DNA from 3 places in the Pseudomonas siliginis genome. Region 2 is predicted to be linked to each of the others. Evidence: riboswitches for the same ligand, from Rfam matches in the RefSeq annotation. Region 2 holds a riboswitch; each other region holds the start of a gene.

Region 1 (2,260 bases), 860 kb from region 2:
GGTCGTCGACCATGTCCTGCAATTCTTCGGGGCTGGCGCTGTGCTGAGGTTTTTGCGGAGCAACAAAGAGGCAGCCGAGCTTGAGATCGCTGGCGTAGCTGATGCGCTTGGCATCAACGGTGATGTCGAGCAGGGCCTGGGTCAGGTTGAGGTTGTTGACCCGTGGCCAGCGTTGCGTGGCCTGAATGAACGCGCGGTCTTCGGCGCCGGCAATCAGCAGGTCGGCGCGAGCATTGCGTTCGCCTTCTTCGTTCTGTTTGCGCGTGGCCGTGTCGTTCAGCGTGACCATTTCAGCCATCCACGCCGCTGCCGCGAGCAGGCCGAGATTGGCTTTCTCGTCGTGCCAGTACGGCGTGTCGTTGTCGCCGCGTACAGTGTTGTAGCGATCGATACAGTCAAACCAGCGTTCCAGCACCGGGCGCAGAAATTCCAGGCGCGGGTTGCTGATGATCATGCCTTGCATCGTCGTCATCCTTATTGTTGTAGTGGGCTTTCGAAAAAAGCATGGCTCTTTGATATCACTTGTCGCAGTCTGGCACAAGATTGCCGCTGCACAATGGATCAGCGGCAGTTATTCGCGCGCAAAGCGCCTCTTCAATTGACGCTCCACCCCCAACCCTCTAACCTTCGCCGCTTGTTTCAGGTGCTCTGTGGCCCCGCGTCGACAGAGTGAAACAGGGAAGCCGGTGAGGGTGGTCTTCAAGCGAAGCCACGACGATCCCGGCGCTGCCCCCGCAACGGTAAATGAGTGAAAACTGCGCCTTGAGCCACTGCCTCGAAAGAAGCGGGAAGGCGCGCAGTCCGGCGAAACGCCGCTCATGAGCCCGGAGACCGGCCTGATCCATCTCAGCGGCATCACGGTGGGCGATGCCAGGCTTTTTGCCGTCTATTCTTGTGCCTGCCCGCCGTTATCCAGCCTCAACGGAGAGCTCCCCCCATGACTGATTCCCCCGAGCGTGACGAACGCCATCTGGCGCGCATGCAGCGCAAGAAGGCCGTGATCGACGAACGCATCGCCAGCTCGCCCGACGAATGTGGCCTGGTGCTGGTGCTGACCGGCAATGGCAAAGGCAAGAGCAGCTCGGCGTTCGGCATGCTCGCCCGCGCGATGGGCCACGGCATGCAGTGCGGCGTGGTGCAGTTCATCAAGGGCCGCAACAGCACTGGCGAGGAATTGTTTTTCCGCCGCTTCCCCGAGCAGGTGCGTTTCCACGTCATGGGCGAAGGCTTCACCTGGGAAACCCAGGATCGTCAGCGCGACATCGCCGCTGCGACCGCCGCTTGGGAAGTCTCGCGCGAATTGTTGCGCGACCCTTCGATCGGTCTGGTGGTGCTCGATGAATTGAACATCGCCCTCAAGCACGGCTACCTCGATCTCGATCAGGTGCTCAGCGATCTGCAAGCGCGCCCGCCGATGCAGCACGTGGTGGTCACCGGGCGCGGCGCCAAGCCGGAAATGATCGAGATGGGCGACACGGTCACCGAGATGGGCATGCTCAAGCACGCCTTTCAGGCCGGGATCAAAGCGCAGAAAGGCGTCGAACTTTGAAGCAACCACGTCACTGCCCGGCGGTGTTGATCGCCGCGCCGGCCTCCGGTCAGGGCAAGACCACCGTCACCGCCGCACTCGCCCGTTTGCATCGCAACCAAGGGCGCAAGGTGCGCGTGTTCAAATGCGGTCCGGACTTTCTCGACCCGATGATCCTCGAGCGCGCGAGCGGTGCGCCGGTGTATCAACTGGACATGTGGATGGTCGGCGAGCAGGAAAGTCGCCGGCTGTTGTGGGAAGCCGCCGCCGAGGCTGACCTGATTCTGATCGAGGGCGTGATGGGCCTTTTCGACGGCACGCCATCCAGCGCTGATCTGGCGCGCCACTTCGGTGTGCCGGTGCTCGGCGTGATCGATGGCACCGCCATGGCGCAGACCTTTGGCGCCTTGGCGCTGGGCCTGGCCAAGTATCAGCCGGACTTGCCGTTCGCTGGCGTGCTGGCCAACCGCGTCGGCACCTTGCGCCATGCGCAATTACTCGAAGGCAGCCTCACCGAAGGTCTGCGCTGGTACGGTGCGCTGTCCCGCGAAACCGGTATCGAATTGCCGAGCCGCCACCTCGGCCTGGTTCAGGCCAGCGAATTGAATGATCTGGATCTGCGCCTCGACGCGGCCGCCGATGCGCTGGCCAGCAGTTGCGAGGTCGCGCTGCCACCGGCCGTTGAATTCGCCGGGCCTGACGTCATCGCCGCCGAGCCTCTATTAAAAGGTG
Region 2 (2,260 bases):
GAGACGAATCCGCCGGGCTGGGTCCTGAGCAGGTGCATGGCTTAAACGCTGAGCGCAGCGCGCAATTGCGCTTCGAGTTGTGCCGCATCAAGCTCCTGACCGATCAGCACCAGACGCGTCACCCGCGCTTCGTCGGCACCCCACTGGCGGTCGAAATGCTTGTCGAAACGCGTGCCCACGCCCTGGATCAACAGGCGCATCGGCTTGTTCGGAATCGCCGCGAAGCCTTTGACCCGCAGGATGCCGTGCTGCACCACCAGTTGCGTGAGCGCGTCGAGCAGCAGGCTTTCGTCGGCTTGCGGCAATTCGATGGAGATCGAATCGAAGGCGTCGTGATCGTGGTCGTCGTCATCACCGTCATGGTGGTGATCGTGGTGGCTGTGGCGGCTGTCGATATGCTCTTCAGAGCCGGCACCGAGACCGATCAGCACGTCGAGCGGCAGGCGGCCATTGCTGGCTTCGACGATTTTTACCGCTGGCGGCAGCTCTTCGGCTACTTCAGCGCGTACGCGAGCCAGGTCTTGCGGGCTGGTCTGGTCGGCTTTGTTGAGGATCACCAGGTCAGCGCTGGCCAGTTGATCGGCGAACAGTTCATGCAGCGGCGACTCGTGATCAAGGTTCGGATCGAGTTTGCGCTGGGCATCGACCTGATCCGGGAACGCAGCGAATGTGCCTGCGGCGACCGCCGGGCTATCGACCACGGTGATGACTGCGTCGACGGTGCAGGCACTGCGAATTTCCGGCCACTGGAAGGCTTGCACCAGCGGTTTTGGCAGGGCTAGGCCCGAGGTTTCAATAAGGATGTGGTCGAGATCGCCGCGACGGGCAACCAGCTCGCGCATCACCGGGAAGAATTCTTCCTGCACGGTGCAGCACAGGCAGCCGTTGGCCAGCTCATAAACGCGGCCGCTGGCCTCTTCTTCGGTGCAGCCGATGGTGCATTGCTTGAGGATTTCACCGTCGATGCCCAGCTCGCCAAACTCGTTGACGATCACCGCGATGCGCCGGCCCTGAGCGTTATCGAGCATGTGCCGCAGCAGCGTGGTTTTGCCCGAACCGAGGAAACCGGTGACGATGGTGACGGGGAGTTTGGCCAGTGTTTTCATCGGTATGCCCTTTGGCAAGCGGCGGGCATACGGGACGAGAACCGGCAGCGCGCGTGCACGCCGGAAGCATTCGCCACCGGATCACCCCGCCCGGTTGTAGTGAGAATCTGTGACGAGGCAGGTCTCCTGGCTGACGGCGTTCAGGCGTTGGGCCTGGCGTCCATTGCGCCTTCCCGCTGGCTCATCGGTTGAGCTGGCAGTGGCGTGGCAACGAACATCACCGTTCACAGTTGCGGGGGCAGCCGCGGCTTTGACCGCGTTCCCTTCTTAGCTTCGGCGAGTGCCGAAGAACCTCGAAAGCGCAAGGCTACGCATGGGTCCGTCGTGGGTCAATGGTCGGTGAGTCTGAAACTGGGGGTATATCCGTTGCTGCGGTAACGGCTTCTTATGGTTTCGCTCTTACAGCGAGTCCCTTTTTCAAACGCCAAAAAGGAACCAAAAGGCTTTGCCCCGGCGTACGGCCCGCTCGCTGGGGCTCGGGGTACCTTCGTTACGGGACCGATCCGGGCGCAGCGGCTACGGTTTGCTTCGCTGCACCTCCTTCCGCTGTGTACGACTGCGTCGTACGGTCGCTGCGCTCCCACCCCCGGATCGATCCCGTAACGAAGCCTGCCGAAGGGGCAAAAGATCAAAAGCCAGAGCAAAAGCAAAGGCAAAGGCAAAAGCAAAAGATCGCAGCCTTCGGCAGCTCCTACAGTTGGATCGCGCACCAGCTCAAGAACAGGTCGGCTGTCAGGCCGCCTTCGCGAGCAGGCTCGCTCCCACAAAAGCAAAAGTAAAGCAGCGCAGCCGCCCCACTCAACAATGAGCGTTAGCTCGAGTGCTCTTGATCTTGATCCACCGGCGACGTCGGAAGGCTGAGTGGAGGGATTGATCCGGGCGTGGGAGCGCAGCGACCGTACGACGCAGTCGTACACAGCGAGTGTAGGTGCAGCGAAGCAAACCGGAGCCGCTGCGCCCGGATCAGTCCCGGAGCGAAGGAACCCGAGCCTGCGAGGGCCGAACGTAGGAGCAAGCCTTTTTGGGTACTTTTTCGGCGTTTGGAAAAAGTGCCTCGCCGTAAGGGCGAAACCGTAATCAGCAACACCCGCAGCAACGGATATACACACAAAAACATCAGAAAAATGCCCACACCGCAGTACCGAAAACTCCCG
Region 3 (2,260 bases), 720 kb from region 2:
CGATATCGCCCAGCGTTGCGCCCGGCTTCACTGCACGGATGCCTGCGCACATGGCTTCGTAGGTGGTCTTGATCAGGTGCTGCGCTTCAGGAGTCGCCTCGCCCACCACATACATGCGACTGGTATCGCCGAACCAGCCGTCCTTGATCACCGCGATGTCGAGGTTGACGATGTCGCCGTCTTTCAATGGCGTACCCGATGGAATCCCGTGGCACACCACATCGTTGACCGACGCGCAGACGGTTTTCGGAAAGCCGTGATAACCGACATTGGCTGGCACCGCCTTCTGCACATTGACGATGTAATCGTTGCACAGTCGATCCAGCTCATCGGTGGTCACGCCAGCCTTCACATGCGGCACCAGCATTGCCAGCACTTCAGCGGCGAGTTTGCCGGCGGCGCGGGATTTTTCGATGTCGGCCGGGGTGTTGATCTTGATCTGGTTTCTCATGCGCTGACGGCTTCCTGAGTCAGTTGTTGCAGATCCAGCCCACCATTCTGTTCGGCGCGGATCAGCAGGCGGCAAATGGCGCTGTGGTCGAGATTGGGATGCAGCTCGGCGAGCATGCCGATGCGCATCCAGTGCTCAGCCTGCGCGTTGATCGAGCGGCTGAGGGCGTTGCTGGAGATGCGCAGATTCTCGTGCATGTCCTCTGAAATCTTTACGATGCCCATGTCTATATCCGATACGAAATGTATATGGATCGTATACTAGCCAAGCTTACCCTCGGATTGCAAACGCTCCGCCACGCAAACACGCACCCGTGCAGGAGCTGCCGAAGCAGATTCGGCTCCCCATCAGCGGCCTGATCGACTACCATGCCCGCGCCGGTTTCCACACGGAATTAATAGGGAATCCGAGGTGCTCCACGCATCAATCGGAACTGCCCCCGCAACTGTAGGTGCCGAGCCTGCTCCTCGACTGCCACTGGGTGAACCCCGGGAAGGCCGGAGCGTGGCGATGACGCATCAGTCAGGAGACCTGCCGGCACAGTGACTGACCAACCGGCGGGGTGTCCGGGAAGGACATCGTGCCGTGCGCATTTTCCCCGTGCCGGCCTTGCGCAGTTTCCACGACCGCGCCCGAGGTGTGTTTCCAAACCGTACCCGCCCGCTCCCGTACGGTTCCCTTGGAGACTGCCCCATGCTGCTGCCCCGCGTTGCCACCCTGCTCACCGCTCTGAGCCTTTGCGCCCTGGCGCAAGCGGCGCCGACTGCGTATCCGCTGACCGTCGAAAACTGTGGCAGCAGCCTGACCTTTCAACACGCACCTGCGCGCACGGTGACCATCGGCCAGGCCGGCACGGAAATGCTCTATGCCTTGGGTCTGGGCGACAAAGTCGTCGGCACCTCACTGTGGTTCAACGACGTGCTGGGCACATACAAAGCGCAGAACGACACGATCGAGCGCCTCGCCGATAACGAGCCGAGTTTCGAAGCGGTGATCGCCAAACGCCCGGAGCTGGTTGCCGTCGAGCTGGAATGGATGGTCGGCCCGCAAGGCGCGGTCGGCACCCGCGAGCAGTTTCATGAACTGAAGATTCCGACCTATCTGCTGCCCTCCGATTGCGAAGCCAAGGACAACCTCGTCGGTTCGGACGGGACGCGGCTGGCACCGTTTCGCATCGACAGCATCTACAAAAGCGTGAGCCAACTGGCGGCGATTTTCGACGTGCAGGCGCGTGGCGAACAGCTCAATGAGCAGCTCAAAGCCAGCCTCGCGCAGTCGATCGCCACCGCGAAAAACCAGCAGCGCAAAGACGTCAGCGCCCTGGTATGGTTCTCCAGCGCCGAGATGGACATCGAGCCGTTCGTGGCCGGGCACAAAGGCGTTCCCGATTTCATGCTCAGCACCCTCGGCGTGCGCAACGTCGTCGAGTCCGATGAAGAATGGCCAACCGTCGGCTGGGAAACCATCGCCAAGGCCAACCCGACGTTTCTGGTGATTGCGCGCATGGATCGTCGACGTTTCCCGGCGGACGACTATCAGAAGAAACTCGCCTTCCTGCGCAGTGATCCGGTGACGCGCAACATGGACGCGGTCAAGCACAACCGCATCATCATCCTTGACGCCATGGCCATGCAGGCCAGCCTGCGCACCTTCGACGGCCTCGAACAACTGGCCAGCGCCATCAACGGCTACGACCTGTCGCAATGAGCAGACGCCTGATCCGTTTGCTGCTGGTGCTGTTGACGCTGTCGGTCGCGCTGATCGGCGGCGTGGCCATTGGTGAGACTTCGATCGAGCCGAGCGTGGTGT

The links. Region 2 has a riboswitch for cobalamin ahead of cobW (cobalamin biosynthesis protein CobW). Riboswitches for the same ligand answer to the same signal wherever they lie in the genome.
Region 1: linked by a shared signal. The riboswitch ahead of cobO (cob(I)yrinic acid a,c-diamide adenosyltransferase) and the one ahead of cobW (cobalamin biosynthesis protein CobW) in region 2 are both predicted to bind cobalamin.
Region 3: linked by a shared signal. The riboswitch ahead of NF676_RS15545 (ABC transporter substrate-binding protein) and the one ahead of cobW (cobalamin biosynthesis protein CobW) in region 2 are both predicted to bind cobalamin.

What each region holds. Positions count from the first base shown of each region.
Region 1 covers NZ_CP099598.1:1,806,814-1,809,073, forward strand. The annotation lists gene NF676_RS08565 (hypothetical protein) at 1-463, opposite strand, end outside; cobalamin riboswitch at 625-854, shown strand; gene cobO (cob(I)yrinic acid a,c-diamide adenosyltransferase) at 938-1,549, shown strand; gene NF676_RS08575 (cobyrinic acid a,c-diamide synthase CobB) at 1,546-2,260, shown strand, end outside.
Region 2 covers NZ_CP099598.1:2,662,303-2,664,562, reverse strand. The annotation lists gene cobN (cobaltochelatase subunit CobN) at 1-38, opposite strand, end outside; gene cobW (cobalamin biosynthesis protein CobW) at 42-1,106, opposite strand; cobalamin riboswitch at 1,206-1,417, opposite strand.
Region 3 covers NZ_CP099598.1:3,385,202-3,387,461, forward strand. The annotation lists gene map (type I methionyl aminopeptidase) at 1-451, opposite strand, end outside; gene NF676_RS15540 (ParD-like family protein) at 448-675, opposite strand; cobalamin riboswitch at 813-1,004, shown strand; gene NF676_RS15545 (ABC transporter substrate-binding protein) at 1,145-2,158, shown strand; gene NF676_RS15550 (FecCD family ABC transporter permease) at 2,155-2,260, shown strand, end outside.